3 regions of the Comamonas squillarum genome follow, and region 3 is predicted to be linked to each of the others. Evidence: predicted binding sites of a transcription regulator. Region 3 holds the regulator's gene; each other region holds the start of a gene.
What was found. The regulator sigma-54, encoded in region 3, starts transcription at its own class of promoters, with help from an activator protein. The targets are predictions, from matches to a motif close to TGGCANGNAANCTGCTTT.
Positions count from the first base shown of each region.

Region 1 (7,743 bases), 350 kb from region 3:
CAGCCCAGCCGCTGCTGGCCGGCGTGCTGCAAGGCCAGCTCGATGCCGCCGCCTTTGCCGCTGCCAAGGCCGCGCTGGAGCAGGACCTGGCCCCCACCGCCTACCAGACAATGGCCTGCGGCGCCCGCGTCGATGCCGCCACGCCCGCCGTGTGTGTGGAGCTGCCCGTGGCCCGTGCCCAGGCGCTGCAGCAGGCGGGCAGCGCCGCGCTGCTGGTGGATGTGCGCGAGCCCTATGAACAGCAGCTGGGCCAGGCGCCTGGCCTGGACGATGGCGCCAGCAGCCAGGCCGTGCCGCTGTCGGGCCTGCTCAATGCGCTGCCGCAGTGGCTGGCCTTGCCGGCCGATACCCCCGTGGTGTTTTACTGCCGCAGCGGCAACCGCAGCGCCCAGGCCGCCCATGCATTGCGCCGGCTGGGCCACCAACAGGCCTTCAGCGTGGCCGGCGGCCTGGCGCTGTGGCCAGAGCGCGCCACGGCATCCGTCTGAGAACGCATTTCAACCGCCAGCACGGCGCATAAAAAAAGGCCGGCCGGGTTGTGCACCCGTCCGGCCCCCCAAGGAGTATCCGCAAGAATCAACGTCCGTAGGCCGCTTCGCCGTGGGAGGTGATGTCCAGGCCTTCGCGTTCCGCTTCTTCCGTCACACGCAGACCACCGGTCAGCAAACCTGCCACCTTGTACGAGATCCAGGCCACCACACCCGACCACACGATGGTGATCAGCACGCCCTTGGTCTGCACCCAGATCTGGTGGGCCATGTTGTAGCCTTCTGGCTCGACACCGCCGAGGCTGGAGGCGCAGAACACACCGGTCAGGATGGCACCCAGGATACCGCCCACGCCGTGCACACCAAAGACGTCGCAGGTGTCATCGACCTTGAGCAGCCGCTTGAGACCGGACACACCCCACAGGCACAGAGCACCGGCGAGCAGACCCATCACGATGGCACCCATGGGGCCGACAAAACCGGCGGCTGGGGTGATGACCACCAGGCCACCAACGGCACCCGAAGCGGCACCCAGCATCGAGGGCTTGCCCTTGTGCAGCGTCTCGCACACCAACCAGCTCACGCAGGCTGCGCCGGTGGCCACGATGGTGTTGATGAAGGCCAGGCCCGCAATACCGTTGGCAGCACCTGCCGAGCCGGCGTTGAAGCCGAACCAGCCCACCCACAGCAGCGATGCGCCCACCATGGTCAAGGTCAGGTTGTGCGGAGCCAGCGCTTCGCGGCCAAAGCCCAGGCGCTTGCCCAGCACATAGGAGCCCACCAGACCGGCCACACCGGCGTTGATGTGCACAACGGTGCCGCCGGCAAAGTCCAGCGCGCCATCCTTGCCCAGCAGACCACCGCCCCAGACCATGTGGGCAATCGGCAGGTAGCTGAAGGTGAACCACAGCACGGCGAAGATCATCACGGCCGCAAACTTGATGCGCTCGGCAAAGGCACCGACGATCAGCGCCACGGTGATGGCGGCGAACGTGGCCTGGAACGAGACGAACACATACTCCGGCACAGTCGCCATCGCACCCGACAAGGTATCGGGCGTGATGCCCATCAGGAACACCTTGCCGAAGTCGCCAAAGAAGTTGCCTTCACCGGAGAAGGTCAGCGAGTAGCCGTAGATGGTCCACAGCACAGTGATCAGCGAGAAGATCGTGAACACCTGGGCCAGCACCGACAGCATGTTCTTGCTGCGCACCAGACCGCCATAGAACAGCGCCAGACCCGGGATGACCATCAGGATCACCAGCATGGTCGAGGTCATGATCCAGGCGGTATCGCCTGCATTCAGAACGGGAGCTGCCGCATCGGCCGCAGCCGCGTTGCCCGCAGTGGCCAGTGCCACTGCCGCCAGCCCTGCCAAGGAAAGAAGTCGTCTCATGTTGTTCACACCTTCAAGATAAATTGGCTTGTTGCGCGCGCCTTGCCAGCGCGGAGCGCTGTTTTTTAGATCGCGTTCGGGCCGGTTTCGCCGGTACGGATACGCACCACCTGCTCCAGCGGCGAGACAAAGATCTTGCCGTCGCCGATCTTGCCGGTGCGCGCTGCGTTCTCGATGGCCTCGATCACCCGGTCCACCAGGTCCTCGGCCACCGCAATCTCCAGCTTCACCTTGGGCAGGAAGTCCACCACGTACTCGGCGCCTCGGTACAGCTCGGTATGGCCCTTCTGACGGCCAAAGCCCTTGACCTCGCTCACCGTGATGCCTTGCACCCCAATATCGGACAGCGCCTCACGCACTTCATCGAGCTTGAAGGGCTTGATCACCGCCACTACCAGTTTCATGTTCATAGTCTCTCCTGTCGTCACTTATTGCAGCGGCGCTGCGTCAAAAAGCCTTGGTCAGCGATACGATCGCGCGACCCTTGTTCACAAAGCCAAAGGCACCCGTCTTGTTGGCGCCCACCCAGGCAGCGCTCAGCGAGAAGCCATCACCCAGGTCATAGGCACCGCCCACGCTGTAGTCCAGGTAGTTGGGCACGCCCAGGTCCTTGATGTCGCTGGAAAAGCGCGTATAGCCCACGGCCAGCTTCAAGGTCGTCTTGGGCGCCACTTCCTGGGCGAATGCCACATTCAGGTAACCGGTGTTGCGGCCCTTGTACGTGCTGTCGTACTTGGTGCCGGCCCAGCCAAAGTAATCCTTCGACACGGTGTGCGAGTACTTCACGGTCACGGGACCGTAGGTGCCCGAGCCATACAGTTCGGTGGTGTTGCCCAGCGTGTTGCCGGGGTAGACATAGGTCAGCAGACCCACATCCCAATCCACATCAGCGGCCTTGAACTTGTAGCCACCGTAGAAATCCATCTCCAGCTTGTTGTTGTCGAGCCAGTCGACGGTGGAGTTCCAGTTCCCCACATAAAAGCCGCTGTCGCCAAAGGCGTAGTCGACCCCTCCCTGGAGTGCGGGCTTGACCCATTGGGCACTAGAGGACTTCTGGTCCTGACCGCGGAACTTGTAGTTCGTGGTCACGCTCACATTGGCGGTCAGCTGCGCGCTTGCCACCATTGGCAGCGCCAGGAACGCTGCACCCGCCACCACCATCCAGCCTCTGTTGCTCATTGCCATTGCCACACTCCTTGTTGATGAATTCGACCCATCCGTTTGTGGCAAGCACAATGCACAGAGCGTGCCAAACCCAGCGCTACCCGCTGCGTTGCGCGCACCAGACAAGCGCAGCGCGCTATATTTTTTTGCAAATGCTTACGTTCTGAGCCGCCACAGGGCGGCCGGGGGCGCGGGATGGCAGGCCGGCGCCGCCGCCACGCCTTCCCCGGGCTGTCGCCACTTGTTGCTGCCAGCGACTTTTGCGATGCTGGTGGCAGCCGTGCCTCCAAGAGGTGCTTCGCAATGCACCAAAAAGGTGCAAAACAACAAGGAAGCCCGCCCATGAGTCTCGCCGTGGTGCACAGCCGGGCCCTGGTCGGGCTCACCGGCCATCCCGTCAGCGTCGAAGTCCATCTGGCCAATGGCCTGCCCAGCTTTACCCTGGTCGGCCTGGCCGATCTGGAAGTGAAGGAAGCGCGTGAGCGTGTGCGCTCAGCGCTGCAAAACAGCGGGCTGGAGTTTCCGCACAACAAACGCATCACCGTCAACCTGGCACCGGCCGATCTGCCCAAGGAGTCGGGCCGCTACGACCTGGCCATCGCGGTCGGCATTCTGGCGGCCAGCGGCGCTATCGATGCGGACCGGCTCAAGGACTATGAATTTGCCGGCGAGCTGTCGCTGTCGGGTGCATTGCGCCCGGTGCGCGGCGCGCTGGCCGCCAGCATGGACCTGCACCAGCGCGGCCAGCAGGTGCGCCAGGTGCTGCCCCCGGGCAGTGCAGAGGATGCCGCCCTGGTGCCCGATGCCGAGGTCTACCGCGCCAGCCACCTGCTGGACGTGGTGCAGCACTTTGCGCCCCAGGCCGCCAGCGCCGAGCCCGATGCAGCGCCCAGCCAGTGGCAGCGCATGCCCGCCCAGCCCCGCCCGCCCGAGGCCCCCGGCGCCGACATGGCCGATGTCAAAGGCCAGGCGGCCAGCAAGCGGGTGCTGGAGATCGCTGCCGCAGGCGGCCACAACCTGCTGATGCTGGGCGCACCGGGCGCTGGCAAATCGATGCTGGCCCAGCGCTTTGCCGGCCTGCTGCCGCCCTTGAGCGTGGCCGAGGCGCTGGAGAACGCCGCCGTGCACAGCCTGGTCGGCAGCTTTGATGCCCAGCGCTGGGGCCAGCGCAGCACGATGGCGCCGCACCACACCGCCAGCGCCGTGGCCCTGGTGGGCGGCGGCAGTCCGCCCCGGCCCGGTGCGATATCGCTGGCCCATTGCGGCGTGCTGTTTTTGGACGAACTGCCCGAGTTCCCGCGCAGCGCGCTCGAAGCACTGCGCGAGCCGCTGGAGACCGGCCAGATCAGCATCGCCCGCGCCGCGCAGCAGGCCACCTTTCCCGCCCGCTTCCAACTGATTGCCGCGATGAACCCCTGCCCCTGCGGTTTTCGGGGCTCGCGCCAGCGCGCCTGCCGCTGCTCGCCCGACCAGGTCAGCCGCTACCAGGCCCGCATCAGCGGCCCCTTGCTCGACCGCATTGACCTGCACCTGGAAGTCAGCCCCCTGCCCGCCGATGAGCTGCTGACCGCCCCGGCCGGCGAATCGACCGCCACCATCCGCGAGCGGGTGACCGCCGCCCGCGCCCGGTCACTGCAGCGCCAGGGCATGCTCAACCAGCAGCTGCAAGGCCAGGCGCTCGACGATTACTGCCATGCCGAGCCCGCTGCGCTGCAGCTGCTGCAAACCGCCGCCGCCCAGCTGGCCTGGTCGGCACGCGGCATCCATCGCAGCTTGCGTGTGGCGCGCTCGATTGCGGATCTCGCGCAGTCGGAGACCATCAGCCCGGCCCATGTGGCCGAGGCGGTGCAGTACCGGCGGGCGCTGCTGGGCAGCAGCGGCATGTAGGCAGCACATGCACGCGGGCAGCGCTGCCGCATGTCCACCCTTATGCAGAAAACGCGTTTAGTAAGTCAGAAAAATTAGTTCCTCCCGCAACGCTGACTTCGCACAATCCCCCTTTTGCGCCGCGCAGCCCTGCTGCGAACGGCGGTTTTTTGAAAGCGGATATGGGCGTGAGCAAATTGGGTCAGTGGCGGGTGTTGGGCGTGGCGGCAGCGTCGCTTTGTGTGGTGGCCGGTGCCAGTGCGGCAGGTGCAGCCAGTGCCCCCAGCGGCGCCCCCATCCGTATCGGCTTGCTGGCCCCGCTGACCGGATCGGGTGGCGCCTATGGCAAGGAAGAGGAAACGGCGGCCAAGGCAGCCGCAGCCCATATCAATGCACATGGCGGTGTGCTGGGCCGTCCGCTGGAGATCGTCGTCGCCGATGACGAGACCACGCCCACAGCCGGCGTGTCGGCCGCGCGCAAACTGATTGATGTGGATGGCGTAGTAGCGATCACCGGCGTGTGGAGCAGCGCGGTGGCGCTGGCCGTGCGCCCGGTGGCACTCGAGAAGAGTGTTGCGCTGCTGCCCGTGGGCTCGGCCGATGAGCTGACCGAGGGCGACAACAAGGGCCTGGTCTGGCGCTTCCAGACCAATGGCAAGAACTGGGGCCAGGCCTTTGCCAATGTGGCCTACAAGGATGGCCCGAGGACCGCCTCCATCCTGGTGCTGCAGACGCCCTTCACGCTCAGCACCGTCAAGCCCTTTGCCGAGCGCTTTGCGCAGCAAGGCGGCAAGGTGCTTGACACCCTCTACTTCAACCCCAACCAGCCCTCGTACCGGGCCGAGGTGGAAAAGATCTTCAGCAAGAAGCCCGATGCGGTCTTCCTGCCCAGCTATATCCCCGAGTTCAGCGCCATCGTGCGCGAGATCTACCGCAGCGGCTACGAAAGCAAGCTCTACACCTTCAGCCATGCGGCCGACAGCGGCGGCAAGTTTGTGCAGAACGTGGGCAAGGCCGCCGCCGAAGGCGTGAACCATGTGCAGGCCACGCCGGTGGGCAACAACGCCAGCTACCAGCTCTACCTCAAGCAAACGCAGCAACCCGAAGGCACCATCGTCGCCTTTGGCGCCAATGTGTTTGACGAGATCAATGTGCTGGCGCTGGCCATCGAAAAAGCCAAGAGCGCCAAGGCGGCCGACTTCAGCAAGGAAATCGCCAATGTGGTCAACACCAAAGGTCCCGATGTGCACGACCCCGTGCAGGGCCTGCAGCTGATTCGCGCAGGCAAGCCTTTCCGCTATTCCGGCGCGACGGCGGACTTCCGCTTTGCGCCCAATGGCGACCAGGTGGACCTGGACTACGGCCACTACCGCGTGCTCAACGGCGTGAGCAAGCTGGTGGGCACCACCAAATGAGCCTGCAGACAGACGATCTGCTCAGGGTTCAGGATGTTCATGTAGGTTTTGGTGAATTCACCGCGCTGGACGGTGCCCACCTGCGCATTGCGCGCGGCGGCATCACCGGCATGGTGGGGCCCAATGGTGCGGGCAAGTCCACCTTGTTCAACGTGCTGGGCGGCCAGCAGGCCCACCAGGGCGGCCGGGTGCTGTTCGACGGCCAGGACATCACGCACTGGTCCGTGCACCGCCGCGCCCAGGCCGGGCTCACCCGCACTTTTCAGATCTCGCGCGAGATGGGCGCGCTCACGGTGCTGGAGAACCTGCTGCTCGCCGCTCCCCAGCAGCCCGGCGAAAAGCTCTGGCATGCGCTGCTGAACACGGCGGCCGCCCGCCAGCACGAAGCCCAGGCGATGGCACAAGCCCAGTCCCTGCTCGAGCGCGTGGGGCTGTGGCGCCTGGCGCATGACCGGGCCGACAGCCTCTCGGGCGGCCAGAAGAAACTGCTGGAGCTGTGCCGCGCGCTGATGCTCAAGCCCCGGCTGGTGCTGCTCGACGAGCCGGCGGCCGGCGTCAACCCGGTGCTGGTCGGCGAGATTGCGGACTTCATCCGCAGCCTGCAGGCCGAAGGCATGAGTTTTGCCATTGTGGAACACAACATGGACATGATTGCCGCGCTGTGCGACCCGGTGTATGTGCTGGCCCAGGGCAAGGTGCTGACCCAGGGCAGCTTTGCCCAGGTGTCTGCCAACGCGCTGGTGGTCGAGGCCTACCTCGGAGGTGTGGCATGAGCGCCGAACTGCGTCTGGACAGCGTCGTGGCCGGCTACGGCGCGCGCGCCGTACTGCATGCCGTGAGTCTGGATGTCGCACCCGGCTCCAGCCTGGTGGTCGTCGGCCCCAATGGCTCGGGCAAATCCACCTTGATGCGCGTCGTGACCGGGCTGATCCGCCCGCAGTCGGGCCGCGTCATCTGGGATGGCCGCGACATCACCGCCCTCGATGCGCCGGGCCGCGCACGCCTGGGGCTGGGCTATGTGCCGCAGGAGGCCAATGTGTTCCGCAACCTCTCGGTGCTGGACAACCTCAAGCTCGGCCATGAGTTCATCGCCAGCGGTGGCGCCAGGGCCTTGCGCGAGCGGCTCGATGCGGTGCTGGCGCTGTTTCCCGAGATCGTCCCCAAGCTGAACGTGGCCGCTGGCTTGCTCAGCGGCGGCCAGCGGCAGATGGTGGCCATGGGCGCGGCGCTGATGCCCTCACCCCGGCTGCTGGCGCTCGATGAGCCCTCGGCGGGCCTGTCGCCGCTGAATGCATCGCGCCTGTTTGACGTGGTGCAGCGCGTGGCGCACACCGGGGTCACCTTGTTCATGATCGAGCAGAACACCCGCCTGGGTCTGGCTGCGGCCGACCAGGGCCTGGTGCTGGTCGCCGGC
Region 1 is NZ_CP104377.1:3,333,949-3,341,691, forward strand. Features, by position in the region: gene N4T19_RS15540 (aminotransferase class V-fold PLP-dependent enzyme) at 1-488, shown strand, start outside; gene N4T19_RS15545 (ammonium transporter) at 577-1,884, opposite strand; gene glnK (P-II family nitrogen regulator) at 1,950-2,288, opposite strand; gene N4T19_RS15555 (TorF family putative porin) at 2,332-3,063, opposite strand; gene N4T19_RS15560 (YifB family Mg chelatase-like AAA ATPase) at 3,391-4,935, shown strand; gene N4T19_RS15565 (ABC transporter substrate-binding protein) at 5,103-6,329, shown strand; gene N4T19_RS15570 (ABC transporter ATP-binding protein) at 6,326-7,102, shown strand; gene N4T19_RS15575 (ABC transporter ATP-binding protein) at 7,099-7,743, shown strand, end outside.
Region 1: the regulator sigma-54 is predicted to act here: its motif matches at 3,119-3,136, upstream of N4T19_RS15555 (TorF family putative porin).

Region 2 (7,743 bases), 130 kb from region 3:
TTTTCATGTGCCTCATGTGCGGATGCTGTCCGGCTTAGTGTCGCTCAATCCCCAGCCGCTTGGCCAGCCGCTGCAGGTTGGCGCGGTCCAGTTGCAGCTCGCGCGCGGCGGCCGCCCAGTTGCCGTTGTGGCGGGCCAGGCTGGCGCTGAGCAGCTGGCGCTCGTAGCGTTCCACCTGGGCGCGCAGGCCCAAGGTCTCGGCACTGGCTGTTAGCCCTTCGGCCACTTCGGCCATTTCGGACGCGGGAACAGGCGCGATAAGGCCCGTTGCCTGCTGGCCGGGCGGCAGCGGTGCGGCGGCGGCGCCGTCCCAGAGGTCCTCCTCGCCAATGCTCAGCATGCGCGGTTTGCTGCTGTCCTTGCGCTGGCCCAGGGTGCGGCTCAGCGCCTTGAGCACGGCGCGGCTGATGCAGTGCTCCAGCTCGCGCACATTGCCGGGCCAGGGGTAGCGCAGCAGGGCGGCCTGGGCGGCGGCATCCAAGCGCAGGCCGCCCAGTTGCAGGCGGGCGCGGTTCTCTTCCAGAAAGCAGCCGGCGAGGACCAGGGTGTCGCTGTCCCGCGCACGCAGCGGCGGCACCACGACCGGGTAGACGCAGAGGCGGTGGTAGAAATCGGCGCGCATACGGCCGGTCTGCACTTCGGCGGCCAGGTCGCGGTTGGTGGCGGCGATCACGCGCACATCGACCTGGTGCTCGCGGTCCGAGCCCAGGCGCTGCAGCTGGCCGCTTTGCAGCACGCGCAGCAGCTTGGCCTGCACCGACAGCGACAGCTCGCCGACCTCGTCGAGGAAAAGAGTTCCATGCTGGGCCTGCTCGAACTTGCCGCGCCGCTCGCTCAACGCGCCGGTGAAGGCGCCGCGCACATGGCCGAACAGCTCGCTCTCGACCAGGTTGTCGGGCAGGGCGGCGCAGTTGATGCTGACCAGCGGTTGTGCCGCGCGCAGCGACTGCGCATGCACGGCCTGGGCGACCAGCTCCTTGCCGGTGCCGGTCTCGCCGGTGATCAGAACGCACAGGTCGCTGGCGGCGACCAGCGCAATGCTGCTTTGCAGCTGGCGGATCGCAGGGCTGGTGCCCAGGATCTGGCGGCTGCGATCCGCACCCGGGCTGCGCGGCGCCGGCGCGCTGGCGCTGCGGGCAGCCTGGGACAGCTGCTGCACCCGCTCGGCCGTGGCCACGGTGGCGGCAGCCAGGTTGCTGAAGGCCTGCAGCAGTTCGAGCGCATTGCCATCGGCAAAACGGTCGGGCTCCAGCGCATCCAGGGTCAACAGGCCCCAGGCCAGGCCCCCGGTCTGCAGCACGCAGCCCATGCAGTCATGCACATGCAGCTCACCCGGGGTGGTGATCAGGCCGTCATAGGGGTCGGGCAGGGGGCTGTCGGGCGCAAAGCGCATGGCCTGGCCAGCGGCCAGCAGCTGGGCCAGGCGCGGGTGCTCGGCCACCTTGAAGCGCCGGCCCAGCGTATCGGGCACCAGGCCATCGATGGCCACGGGCTCGAGCCATTCGCCGTTGAGGCGCAGCAGCGCCACTGCATCGGCGGGCAGCAGGGTGCGCAGGGCCGCAAGCAGGCGGCGCAGGCGCTCGCGCTCGGGCAGCTCCTGGGCCAGATCGGCCACCAGCGGAATGACCGCGTTGAGGATTTTGGAGGATGTCAAAACGACTCGGGGTGTCAAAAACACAGCATTTAGGTGATGTCAGTATGACTGCATGCATTGTGCAAGGTATTGATATTCCACAAACCCGGTGTTGGCACGCTGCATGCATTGTCAAGACCAACCACATGCAAGGAGAGTTAGATGCTGAGCGATAGCCAAAAACAGATCATCCAGGCCACCGTCCCGCTGCTGGAGACCGGCGGCGAGGCGCTGACCACACACTTCTACCAGATGATGCTGAGCGAGTACCCCGAGGTGCGCCCGCTGTTCAACCAGGCCCACCAGCAAAGCGGTGCCCAGCCCCGTGCGCTGGCCCATAGCGTGCTGATGTATGCCAAGCATATCGACAAGCTGGAGAACCTGGGTGACCTGCCCGCGCAGATCATCAACAAGCATGTGGCGCTGCAGGTGCAGCCAGACCAGTACCAGATCGTTGGCAGCTGCCTGCTGCGCGCGATCCGCGAGGTGCTGGGCGCCGAGATCGCCACCGATGCGGTGATCGATGCCTGGGCCGCTGCCTACACCCAGCTGGCCGACATCCTGATCGCTGCCGAGGCCAAGGCCTATGACGACATTGCCCATACGGAAGGCGGCTGGCGCGGTGCGCGCACTTTCAAGCTGGTGCAAAAGGTGGCCGAGAGCGCCGAGATCAGCTCCTTCTACCTGGAGCCGGTCGATGGCCAGGCCGTGATCGCCCACCAGCCGGGCCAGTACATCGGCCTGCGCGCCATCGTGGGTGGGACCGAGCAGCGCCGCAACTACTCGCTGTCGGCTCCGAGCAATGGCCGCAGCTACCGCATCAGCGTCAAGCGCGAGCCCGGTGGCAAGGTCTCCAACTACCTGCATGACCTGCAAGTGGGCGACACCCTGGAGCTGTTTGCACCGGCCGGCCATTTCACCTTGCAGGCGAGCGAGCGCCCGCTGGTGCTGATCAGCGGCGGCGTGGGCATCACCCCCACCTTGCCGATGCTCGAAGCCGCGCTGCAGACCGAGCGTCCCATCACCTTTATCCACTGCGCCCGGGACAGCGCCGTGCATGCCTTCCGCCCGCAGATCGATGCGCTGGCCCAGGCGCACCGCCAGCTGCAGCCGCTCTATGTGTACGACAAGGTGGCCGAGGGCGAGGCGGTGGCTGCCCAGGGCCATCTGACCGAGGACCTGCTGGGCCAGTGGCTGCCCGCCTCGCGCGATGCCGATGTCTACTTTCTCGGCCCCAAGCCCTTTATGCGCTCGGTCAAGGCCTCGCTGCGCAAGCTCGGCGTGCCCGATGCCCAGGTGCGCTATGAGTTCTTTGGCCCGGCCGAGGCGCTGGCCTGATCGCAAGCTTCTGAAGCGCTGAGGCGCGCGGCATTGACCGCGCCACATGCAAAAACCCGAGCCATGCTTGCCTTGAGTGGCCAGCGTGGGTCGGGTTTTCGTTTTACCGGGCCGCATTCTATACAGCCCAGCGGGGGCGATCAGGCCAGGACTCAGTCCTTGTAATAGGCCTCGACCTTGCCCTTGAGCTTGATCAGCAGGGGCTTGCCCTTGCGGTCCACGGTCTTGCCGGCGGGCACCTTGACCCAGCCTTCGCTCACGCAGTATTCCTCGACGTCCACGCGCTCGGTGCCGTTGAAGCGGATGCCGATGTCATGGTTGAAGACTTCGCGCACAAAGTGCGGGCTCTTGGGGTCGATGGACAGGTGGTCGGGCAGTTCGGGGCGGGCAGTGGTATCGGTCATGGTTGGTGCAGAAGAGAACGCGGCCCTGGGCCGCACAGGCCGCCATTGTCCACACTTTGGCGGCACCTCGCATGGTGGAGGGAAACCCGCGGCCATGGCAGGCAAGCGGCAGGCAAACCGCGCAGTTGGCTGACTTGGCAAGCCCCGCTGCTTGCCGCTACAGTGGTCGCCATGCCTTTGCTACTGACCGACGAGCAGCAGCGTTTGCTGCGCCGCGCCAAGCTCACCCCCTTGCTGCTGCTGCTGCTGGTGGCCTTGCTGTTCATCGTGGCCAGCTGGTGCCTGGGCCAGCCGTTTGCGCAGTCACGCCACTGGCAGCTGGCGCTGCGCTGCCTGCGGGCGATGACCGAAGCGGGCATGGTTGGCGCGCTGGCCGACTGGTTTGCGGTGGCCGCGCTCTTCAAGCACATCCCGATACCGTGGATCTCGCGGCACACGGCCATCATTCCGCGCAACAAGGACCGCATTGGCGAGAACCTGGCCGTCTTTGTGCGCGAGCGTTTTCTCGATGGCGACTCGCTGGTGCAACTGGTGCGCACGCACCAGCCGGCCGACAAACTGGCGCAGTGGCTCAAGTCGCCGGCCAACGCCGAGCTGCTGGGCCACCAGGTGGCGCGCCTGGCCGCCGCTGCACTGGCCACCGTGCAGGATGCGCAGGTCGAGCGCTTTATCAAGCTGGCGCTGCGCACCTTGCTCGGCCAGATCGATCTGTCGCAGTCGCTGTCCAAGGTGCTGGCGGTGCTGACGCACAACGGCCGCCACCAGGTGCTGCTGGCGCAGGCGCTGGACAAGCTCGTCGAGCTGCTGCACGAGGCCGAAACCCGCGCCCTGATCGCGCAGACCATTGCGCATTGGCTCAAGACCGAGCATCCGCTCAAGGAAAAGATGCTGCCCACCGGCTGGCTCAGCGACAAGGGCTCGGCGATGATTGCCAGCAGCCTGGAGCACCTGCTCGACGCCATTGCCGACAACCCCAGCCATGTGCTGCGCGCCAAGTTTGACCAGACCATGCAGGAATGGGTGGAGCGGCTGGCCCAGGACCCTGCCTGGCATGCCAAGGGCGAGGAAGTGCGCCGCTACCTGCAGCACGACCCTGCCGTGGGCCAGTATGTGCAGGAGCTGTGGCAAAGCCTGCGCGCCAGCCTGCAGGCCGACCTGGCCAACGAGCATTCGGCGATGGCGCGCAATGTGCGCGGCATGGGTCTGTGGCTGGGCAAGTCGCTGGCGGGCGACGCGGCGCTGCGCACCGCGCTCAATACGCGCATGGAGCTGTGGGTGCGGGAGCTGGCGCCCGAGATTTCGCAGTTTTTCGGCACGCATATTGCCGACACCGTCAAGCGCTGGGATGCGCGCGAGCTGGGCGAGCTGATCGAGTGGAACATTGGCCGCGACCTGCAGTACATCCGCATCAATGGCACCTTGGTGGGCGGGCTGATCGGCTTTGCGCTGTTCTGGCTGGGCTGGCTGGTGAACCACCTGGGTGCGGGCTCCGTGTAGGTAAAACCGCAACAGTGGGCGGTGTCTATGCTTCACGCCAGCTTCACATTAGTCAACACTTCTTTATTGTTCTATATAATAAGAAGCATTCGCATTTGCTAAGCGTCAATCCACGTTCTTCGTTGCCCAGCCAGGTGGCGCCAGCCATCTCCATGCCGCACAGCCCGGCATGCACGCCAGGGCGGCCCAGGCTCAGCCCGTCCTGACCCTGCCGCGCCGCGACTGACCGCGCCAACCCCCCGCGAATAACCGCTGGCCCTGCGCCTGCGCCTTTGCCTGCTCGTTACGAGCGAGCAGGTAGCGCTGCCGCATGCCATACCTTGATCTGAACCGGAGTTTTTCCATGACCGCCCGCCCCCTTGCAGCCTGCGCTGCCCGCCATTCCTTGCTGTTGCACGCCAGCCCGTCGCCGCGCAGTGCCGTGCCCCATGCATGGCGCGCCACGGCGCTGGTGGCCGCTGCCCTGCTGGCTGCGGGCCCTGCGCTGGCGCAGACCGAGGCGGAGGCCGACAAGACCTTGTCGACCGTGGTGGTGACAGCCTCGGGCTTTGAGCAGGCGGTAGAAGATGCACCGGCCTCGATCACGGTGATTCCGCGCCAGGAGCTGGAGAAAAAGGCCTACCGCGATGTGACCGATGCGCTGCGCGATGTGCCCGGCGTGGTCATCACCGGCGGCGGCAGCTCCAGCGACATCAGCATCCGGGGCATGGCCTCGAACTACACAATGATCCTGGTGGATGGCAAGCCGCAAAACTCGCGCGAGACCCGCCCCAACAGCGATGGCGCCGGCATCGAGCAAGGCTGGTTGCCGCCGCTCAGCGCCATCGAGCGCATCGAGGTGGTGCGCGGCCCCATGTCCTCGCTTTACGGCTCGGATGCGATGGGCGGTGTGGTCAACATCATCACGCGCAAGGTGGCCAAAGCGTGGACCGGCACCCTGAGCGCCGAGACCACGCAGCAGGAGTCTTCATCGTCGGGTGATATCTACCAGAGCAACTTCTACCTGGCCGGCCCGATCCAGAGCGAGGTGCTGGGCCTGCAGATCTATGGCCAGAAATCGCGCAGGCTGGAGGACAGGTTTGTCGGCGGCTTCAACGAGCAAGACAGCAGCTCGGGCACCGCCAAGCTCACGCTCACGCCCAACAAGGACCACGACCTGGCGCTCGAAGTGGGCCGCACCCTGCAGGACCGCTATGCGACGGCCGGCAAGAGCGCGAGCCGCGCCTCCAGCTACTCGGACTATGCGCGCAACCACATCGCCCTCTCGCACACCGGGCGCTGGGGCTTTGGCACCTCGACCACCTACCTGCAGCACGAGGAGATCGACAACCCAGGCCGCCAGATGAACCTCAAGAACACCGAGTTCAACAGCCAGATCGTGGTGCCGATCGGCGAGCGCAACCTGACCACCTTGGGCCTGAGCTACAAGCATGAAAAGCTCGTGGACAACGGCAACCAGATGAAGGTCGACAACCCGATCAACACGCTCAAGCGCTACCAGTGGGCGCTGTTTGCCGAGAACGAATGGCGGGTGACCGATGCGATTGCGCTGACCACCGGCCTGCGCATGAACCATGACCAGAACTACGGCACCGATTGGACGCCGCGCGTCTATGGCGTCTGGCATGCAACGCCCGAGTGGAGCGTCAAGGGCGGTATCTCCACCGGCTTCAAATCGCCCAGCCTGCGCGCTGCGGTGGCCGATTGGGGCCAGATCACCGGCGGCGGTGGCGACCCGGCCATCATCCGAGGCAACCCCAACCTCAAGCCCGAGAAAAGCACCAGCCAGGAGCTGGGCGTGATCTGGGACAACCGCCGCGATTTCACCGGCAGCCTGACCCTGTTCAACACCGACTTCAAGGACAAGATCACCGAGGTGCGCAGCTGTGAGGACACCGAGGGCGGCGGCCGCGCCATCGTCACCGGCAACTGCACGGTGCTGGGCACGCCCTACAAGTTCATCAGCGACCGCACCAATGTCGACAAGGCCACCATGCGCGGCGTGGAAGCGACTGCCACCTGGAAGGCCAGCGAAGCGCTGCGCCTGGCGGCCAACTACACCTTCACCCGTTCGGAGCAAAAGAGCGGCCGCTTTGCCGGCCAGCCGCTCAACAAGATGCCCAAGCACATGCTCAACGCCACCCTGGACTGGCAGGGCACGGACAAGCTGGGCGTCTGGAGCCGCCTCAACTTCCGGGGCAAGAGCTCGGACTACCTGAGCCGCACCTCGATGGCCAAGGGCACGCCGTCCTTTACGTTCATGGACCTGGGCCTGAACTATGCCTACAGCAAGGATGTGCGTTTCAGCACCGGCATCTACAACCTGTTCGACAAGCGGGTCGATAGCGCCACCTATGACGCGGTCTATGACGGCCGCCGTTACTGGGCCAAGGTGATGGTGGGTTTCTAAGCTTGTAGCTTTTAAACCATAGCCAAGCGCTGGTGCCGCAGGATGGCGCCAGTGCTTGCAAACCCGCGCCATCCCTGGCTTTCACACAGCAGTCAGGCGGCGCGGCATGGTTGCGCCCGAAATAACTTTACAGTCGCGAAACTTCGCAAACCGTAACAATTCTTCATCAATCTCTATAATGAGAACTATTCGCATATAAACGTCTCGCGTCCCTCTTGCTGCCTATCGCGCGATAGCGCAGCCATGCCTTCCCGGGACGGCGCCCTGACAAGCGCCGTGACCGCAGACCTGCACAACAAGCGAAGCATCGCTGGCCCGCCGCCAGTGCCTGCGGGTGGTCTCCATCTGCAGGCGCCTGGGGCGAGCTGTTGTCTACCTGATTACCGATTATTCCCATGTCCTCCTCTGCCCCGTTGGCAGCGGGTCGCGCGCCAGCACGGCCTCTGCGTCTTGATTTCCAC
Region 2 is NZ_CP104377.1:3,105,145-3,112,887, reverse strand. Features, by position in the region: gene N4T19_RS14395 (zinc-ribbon domain containing protein) at 1-7, opposite strand, end outside; gene norR (nitric oxide reductase transcriptional regulator NorR) at 35-1,654, opposite strand; gene hmpA (NO-inducible flavohemoprotein) at 1,796-2,971, shown strand; gene N4T19_RS14380 (DUF3297 family protein) at 3,124-3,375, opposite strand; gene N4T19_RS14375 (DUF445 domain-containing protein) at 3,547-4,872, shown strand; gene N4T19_RS14370 (ligand-gated channel protein) at 5,216-7,282, shown strand; gene N4T19_RS14365 (ligand-gated channel protein) at 7,678-7,743, shown strand, end outside.
Region 2: the regulator sigma-54 is predicted to act here: its motif matches at 1,747-1,764, upstream of hmpA (NO-inducible flavohemoprotein).

Region 3 (7,743 bases):
TCTTCGGTCTGCGCCGTCTCGCGCCCTGCGCGCTCGACATGGCCCATGCGCTCGGCCGCATTGCGGCCAGCAGCGCCCGCCGCCGCGATACGCTCGCCATACGGCGGGTTGAGCAGCATCATGCCGGGCTGCTCGCAGGGGGGCATGCGCTGCAGCGCATCGCCGCCGCGCAGCTCGATGGTCTCGGCCACACCGGCGCGCTCGGCATTGCGCTGGGCAAAATCGACCATCCGGAACGAGATGTCCGAGCCATAGATGCCCACCGGGCTCTGGGGCAGGATCTGGCGCTCGGCCTCATCGAGCATCGCCTCCCAGACATGGCGCTGGAAAGGCACCAGCTTTTCAAACGCAAAGCGGCGCAGGATGCCGGCCGGGATCTTGCGCGCGATCTGGGCCGCTTCGATCAGCACCGTGCCGCTGCCACAGCAGGGGTCGTAGAGCGGCTGCGGGTCGTCGCCGTGCGGGTCCCAGCCGCTCGCGGCAATCATCGCCGCGGCCAGCGTTTCCTTGAGCGGCGCATCGCCCTTGTCCTCGCGCCAGCCGCGCTTGAACAGCGCTTCGCCCGAGGTGTCGATATAGATGGTGGCGCCATCGGTGGTCAGGTGCAGGTGCACGCGCACATCGGGGTGGTGCGTCTCCACGCTGGGGCGCACGCCGTGGCGGCGCTCGCGGAAGCGGTCGGCAATCGCATCCTTGACGCGCAGCGCCGCAAAGTTCAGGCTGGTCAGCGGGCTGTGCTGGGAGGTGACCTCGATCTTGAAGGTCTCCTTGGGCGAAAACCAGATCTCCCAGGCCACCTCGCTGGCGGCACGGTAGAGGTCGTTCTCGTTGCGGTACATGCTGTGCGAGAGCTCGACCAGCACGCGCTGGGCCAGGCGGCTGTGCAGGTTCAGCAGCAGCGCATCGCGCCACATGCCGCGCAGCATGACGCCGCCGCGCGCCACCAGGAGGTCCTGGCCGCTGGCGCCGGTGATGGCATGGACTTCGTCCGCCAAAAGGCCCTCGACGCCGGCGGCGCAGGGCAAAAACAAATGCAGTTGGTTCATAAGCAGGGGGGCAAGCATACGCGCTTGCCCCATTGTCTGCCAAGCGCACGGGAATGTGGACTGTGCCAGTGGCATTCGGCAGCCCGGCTCCTATAGCGCAGCGGTAACGGGTGGCTGGCTGCTATAGTCTGGCCCCAGAGCGGGCCGCAGCCCTCGGTGCAGCCGCCCTTCCCCTCCATCACTCAGAGAGAATGCGGATGCCCTACCTCGGAGCTGGCGTACACGTCATCATTGCGCTGTTTTTTGCGGTCCACGCCGTGCGCAGCGGCCAGAACAACTACTGGCTGTTTGTGCTGCTGGCCTTCCCCTTCCTGGGCAGCGTGGTGTATTTCTTTGCCATCTACCTGCCCAATTCGCGCCTGCAGCGCCATGCCCGCAGCCTGGCGAGCAACGCCGTCAAGGCGCTGGACCCGACCCGCGAGGTGCGCGAAGCCCAGGCCGCCTACGACTACAGCCCCACCGCGCAGAACCAGATCCGCCTGGCCCAGGCCCTGCTGGCCAATGGCCAGGCCGAGCAGGCCTTTGGCCACTTTGAGGCCAGCATGAAGGGTCCGTTTGCCAACGACCTCGATATCCGTTGGGGCGCTGCGCAAGCGGCCTACCAGGCCGGCCATCCGCAGCAGGCGCTGCAGCAGCTGCGCGTGATTGCCCAGGCCGATGTGCACTTCCGCGCCGAGGCCGTGGGCCTGCTGGTGGCCAAGGCCTACGCCCAGCTGGGCGACCAGGCGATGGCGCGCAAGAGCTTTGATTTTGCGCGCCAGCACTCGGGCAGCTTCGATGTGATGGCCGAGTACGCGATCTGGGCTGCGGGCCAGGGTGACTGGCAGACGGCCAATGGCCTGCAGGCCGAGCTGAACAAGGCGATGACGCACTGGAGCGGCCAGCAGCGCCAGCTCAACCGCGAGATGCTGCAGCGCCTGAAAACCGCCTTCGCCGCCCAGCCCAGGTAAGCCCACCTGGCTTGCCATTGACCAAACCGCAATAGGCCTGCTGCCAGCAGGCCATCCCACCGCCCCGCAGCCCTTGCCGCGCGCCAGTTTGCGGTTGCGCAGACAGCCGCCACAGCACAGTCGCTAAAATCGCTGTCTATGGCAAAAATCATCGTTCTGGCCCTGGTGCTGCTTTTCTTTGGCTGCGGCCTCTACATGCACCTGCGTGGCAAGGTGCGGCACAAGCTGCTGCGCCAGCTGTTTGACCACTCCACGTTCACGGCGCCATTCAATGTTTTCATGCTGATGTTCAGCAAGGTACCGCGCACGCCCTACCTGCCCACCAGCACCTTCCCCGACCTGGCCCCCCTGCAGGCCCACTGGCGCGAGATCCGCGAAGAGGCCATCGGTCTGCACCAGGCCATGCAGATCAAGGCCGCGGCCAACAACGACGACGCGGGCTTCAACTCCTTCTTCAAGACCGGCTGGAAGCGCTTCTACCTGAAGTGGTACGGCCAGGCCCACCCGTCTGCGATGGAGCTGTGCCCCAAGACCACGGCGCTGGTGCAGTCCATCCCCGGCATCAAGGCGGCCATGTTTGCCGAGCTGCCGCCCGGCGCCAAGCTCAACCTGCACCGCGACCCCTATGCCGGCTCGCTGCGCTACCACCTCGCTGTGCTGGCGCCCAATGATGACCGCTGCATGATCGAGGTCGATGGCACGCCCTACAGCTGGCGCGAGGGCGAAGGCGTGATCTTTGACGAGACCTTTATGCACTGGGCCGAGAACCGGTCCGAAGGCAACCGCATCGTGCTGTTCTGCGATGTCGAGCGCCCGATGACCAATGGCTTTGCGCAGTGGCTCAACCGCTGGCTGGGCACGCATGTGGTCGCTGCCGCCAGCTCGCCCAACAACGAAGGCGATCCGCGCGGCTTCATCAGCCGCATCTTCAAGATCTCGTTCTACATGGGCCAGTACCGCCGCCGCTTCAAGGCCTGGAACAAGACGGCCTACAAGCTCACCAAGTTTGGCCTGATGCTGGCCGTGCTGGCCTTGTTCATCTGGTGGCTGTGGCCAAAGTAAAGCGGCTCCGTCTCAAAGCAAAACCGCAGTGCCTAACGCAACTGCGGTTTTTTTATGGGCCCTGGCTGCTTGCGCTTACAGCGCCTTGCGCAGGCTGGCCGGCGGGATGCGCATGGCCTCGCGGTACTTGGCCACCGTGCGGCGCGCGCATTCAATGCCCTGGGCCTGCAGCAGATCGGCGATTTTTGCATCCGACAGCGGCTTTTTCGCGCTTTCCTCGTCCAGCAGCTGCTTGATCAGCGCCTTGACCGCCGTGCTCGACGCACTGCCGCCGGTCTCGGTGCCCAGGCCCGAGCCAAAGAAGTACTTGAGCTCGAACGTGCCCTGCGGCGTGGCCATGTACTTGGCCGTGGTCACGCGGCTGATGGTGGACTCGTGCAGGCCCAGCTCATCGGCAATCTCGCGCAGCACCATGGGGCGCATCGCCAGCTCGCCATGGACAAAGAAATTGCGCTGGCGCTCGACGATGGCCTGCGAGACGCGCAAGATGGTGTCAAAGCGCTGCTGGATGTTCTTGATGAACCAGCGCGCCTCCTGCAGCCGCTGCTGCAGCGCGCCATGGCCCTCGCTGCCCTTGTGGCTGCGCAAGGCATTGGCGTAGACATCCTGCACGCGCAGGCGCGGCATCACCTCGGCATTGAGCTGCACGCTGAAACCGGGCACCGGCAGGCCGCGCTCATTGCTGGGTCGCACGAGGACATCGGGGATGATGGTGTTGCGGTCCACATCGGCATAGGGCCGGCCGGGGCGGGGCTCGAGCTTGGCGATCAGCGCCAGCGCGCTGCGCACCGCGGCATCACTGCATCCGGTCAGTTGCACCAGCTTGCGCACATCACGGCGCGCCAGCAGCTCCAGCGATTCCTGGCAGACCAGCAAAGCGGTCTCCAGCGCCAGCGCATCGGCCTCGGGCGTGTCCGAGCCCTCTTCATCCAACAGCCGCTGCTGGGCCTTGATCTGCAGCTGCATGCATTCGGACAGGTTGCGCGCGCCCACGCCAATCGGCTCCAGACTTTGCAGCAAGCGCAGCGCCACGGTCAGGTGGTGCAGCAGGGCTTCGTAGCGTTCGGGATCCGAGGCATCGCCAAAGCTTTGCGCCAGCTCGGCCAGCGTTTCTTCGAGGTAGCCGTCGTCGTTCAGTGATTCAATCAGAAAGTAGAGCGCGGCCCGGTCTTCCTGGCACAGGCGCAGCGACAAGGCCTGGCGGTGCAGCACATCCTGCAGGCTCAGGTGCTCGCTGCGCCGGTCGGACATCGGCGTCTCGTCGTCGTCATCGCTGGCGCTGGAGCGGGCGGGCAGATCGCCGCCCCACTCTTCCCAGTCCGATGCCGAATCGCCGGCAGCGGCCTCGGCATCGACGCCGGTTTCCTTGCCCGCAGCAAAATCCAGCGGCTGGTCGGAGGTTCCGGGCTCGAAATCGCTACTGTTGTTGGTGTCGGTGCTGGCAGCAGTATCGGCACCCTTGTCGGCTGCGTCTGCAGCGTCTGCAGCTTCGGCAGATTCAGCGGCTTCTTTACGGGCTTCAGCCTCGGGGGCCTCATCGCCCTCGCGCTCCAGAAACGGGTTTTCGTCGAGCATCTGCTCGACTTCCTGTGTCAGCTCCTGCGTGGACAGCTGCAGCAGGCGAATCGACTGCTGCAGCTGGGGGGTCAGGGTCAGGTTCTGCGATACGCGCAGCGACAGCGACGGCATCATGGCTGCGCCTCCACACGGGCTGGGGCAGCTGGCAACGGATCAGCCCTGCCGGCCCCGCAGCGCGGGACGGCATCTTGGCTGGCACGCCCGCCAAGGCGTGCGGTGTCACATACGGAAATGTTCACCCAGATACACCCTCCGGACCTCTGCGTTCTCCACAATCTCTTGCGGCGTCCCGGCGGCCAGCACCTTGCCATCGCTGATGATGCAGGCATGGTCACAGATACCCAGGGTTTCGCGCACATTGTGGTCGGTGATCAGCACGCCAATGCCGCGCTCCTTGAGAAAGGCGACAATGCGCTGGATCTCGATCACGGCGATGGGGTCGATGCCGGCGAAAGGCTCGTCGAGCAGGATGAAACGGGGCTGGGTGGCCAGCGCACGGGCGATCTCGACCCGGCGGCGCTCGCCGCCGGACAGCGCGACTGACGGTGATTCGCGCAGGTGCTCGACCCGCAGCTCCTGCAGCAGCGCGGTGAGCTGGCGCTCGACCTCGGCGCGCGAGAGCGGCTTGCCATGCTCATCTTTTTGCAGCTCCAGCACGGCGCGCACATTGTCCTGCACGCTGAGCTTGCGAAAGATCGAGGCCTCCTGCGGCAGGTAGGACAGGCCCAGCTGCGAGCGCTGGTGGATCGGCATATTGGCCACCGACTGCCCATCGATGCGGATATCCCCGCCATCGCTGCGTACCAGGCCCACGATCATGTAGAACGAGGTGGTCTTGCCCGCGCCATTGGGGCCTAGCAAACCCACCACTTCGCCCTTGCGCACCGACAGCGACACGTCCTTGACCACCTTGCGGCTGCCATAGGATTTCTCCAGGTGCAAGACCTCCAGCTGGCTGCGGTGGTCGCTGTTGGCGACCCGGGCGTTGACGGAAATGGTCGACGAGTTTTCTGCCACGGTCACTTGGCTCCGTCGTTCAGTTGGGTGCTGGGGCGCAATGGCGTCTTGTCATCGGCAGCGGGCTTGGCTGGGGCGCTGGCCTTGTCGTCCGCCTTGCCATCGGCCTTGGGCGTCAGGATCACACGGACGCGGTCCTTCTTGGGCGCACCGGGCTTGGGTTCGGCCGCCGCCTGGGCGCCCTTTTGGCCGGAGACCGTGAAGGTATCGCTCAGATTGTTGTAGACGATCAGCGGGCCACTGACCTGGTCGGTCAACGTGGTCTCGCGGTAACGGCGCAACTCGCCGCGGCGCTCAAAGTGCACGGTGTCATCGCGGCCGTTATAGGTGATGACCTCGCCTTCGCCTTCGACGAACTCGTCAGGCGCGCCTGGGGCCGAGTCACGCTTTTGGCGGAAGAATGCGAGCTTGCCCGGCGCAGCAGTCACCACGCCGTGCTGGAAGCCGTCGCGGTCCTGGCTCACGGTCAGCTGCGCGCCACGGATGATGATGGTGCCCTTGGTCACCACCACATTGCCCGTGAAGACACTGGTCTGCTTGAGTTCATCGTGGCGGCCATCGTCCGCCTCGATGTTCATGGGCTTGGTGCGGTCTGCACGCTCGGCGTGCGACAGCAGCGGCACGGCCAGGGCCACTGCCACCAACAAAGAGTTAAAAATACGGTGTCTCATAAGGCATGAATCTTGCTCTGCCCCATTGTAGCCATGCTGGAGCGTTAGGCCGTTTCTGGCACAAAAAAGCCCGCGTGTGAACTGCACCCCAAAAGTTGGACATCCATCCAACCTTTGGGGTGTTTTTCATGGCGAAGTACGACGAGAGTTACAAGCTGGAAGTTGTCCAGGGCTACGTGCAGGGGCAGCATGGGTTCAGAGCACTGGCCCATGCTCACGGTCTCGACCAAGCGACAGTGCGACGTTGGGTAAAGAGCTACCAGCAGCATGGCCTATCAGGGTTGCGCAAGAAGTTCAGTCGCTACAGCGCTGACTTCAAACTGGCAGTGTTGCAGCGGATGTGGCGAGATGATCTGTCTGCACGAGAGACGATTACCTTGTTTGATATCCGGGGTGGCACGGGTGTCATCAGCGCCTGGGAGCTGCAATATCATGACGGTGGGCCGCAAGCACTTGCACCCCGGCCAAGAGGACGCTCCAAGAAGATGCCAAACCCACCCACAGCCAAGCCCGCACAGGCACAAGCAGTTATGTCTGCGGACGACACGCGTTCGCACGCAGATTTGCTCAAAGAGGTGAAGTACCTGCGCGCGGAGGTGGCGTACCTAAAAAAATTGGAGGCCTTGGTTCAGGCGAAAAAACAAGCTGCGCAGAAAAAGCGCGGATAGTGCTTGAGCTAAGGCCAGATCACGACCTCAAGGACTTGCTGCGGGCAGGTAAGCTGGCGCGCAGCACCTTCTATTACCAGGCTCAAGTGCACAGGAGAGGCGACAAATACGCTGAGCTCAAGGCTCAGATCCGATCTGTCTACGAGCTTCACAAAGGACGCTATGGCTATCGGCGCATTGCGCTTGAACTCAAGCGCAATGGCTGTCATGTGAACCACAAGAGCGTGCAGCGCCTGATGCAGGTAATGGGGATGAAGTCCCTGGTTCGGCCCAAGAAATATCGCTCCTATCGCGCCGGGCAGCACGCGGGCGTGGCCAATGTGTTGCAGCGCCAGTTCATGGCCGAGCAGCCTAACCAGAAATGGGTGACGGACGTGACAGAGTTCAACGTCTTGGGTAAAAAGCTATACCTGTCGCCTGTCATGGATCTATTCAACGGCGAGGTGGTGAGCTATCAGATGAATACGCAACCGCGCTTGAAGATGGTGGGTGACATGTTGCGCAAGGCGCTAGGCAAGCTGGGCAGGGAGGAAAAACCATTGCTGCATTCCGACCAGGGCTGGCAGTACCAAAGTCGTGCCTATCGCCGCTTGCTGGCCGATCATGGCCTGGTGCAAAGCATGTCACGTCGGGGCAATTGCTTGGATAACGCAGCGATGGAGAGCTTCTTCGGAACCTTGAAGTCCGAGTTCTTCCACCTCAACAAGTTCAGCAGTGTGGCGCAGCTTCAAGAAGGTCTTCACCACTACAT
Region 3 is NZ_CP104377.1:2,979,968-2,987,710, forward strand. Features, by position in the region: gene N4T19_RS13795 (THUMP domain-containing class I SAM-dependent RNA methyltransferase) at 1-1,046, opposite strand, end outside; gene N4T19_RS13800 (hypothetical protein) at 1,244-1,996, shown strand; gene N4T19_RS13805 (aspartyl/asparaginyl beta-hydroxylase domain-containing protein) at 2,144-3,058, shown strand; gene rpoN (RNA polymerase factor sigma-54) at 3,134-4,750, opposite strand; gene lptB (LPS export ABC transporter ATP-binding protein) at 4,856-5,632, opposite strand; gene lptA (lipopolysaccharide transport periplasmic protein LptA) at 5,656-6,324, opposite strand; one part of gene N4T19_RS13825 (IS3 family transposase) at 6,453-6,942, shown strand; one part of gene N4T19_RS13825 (IS3 family transposase) at 6,942-7,743, shown strand, end outside.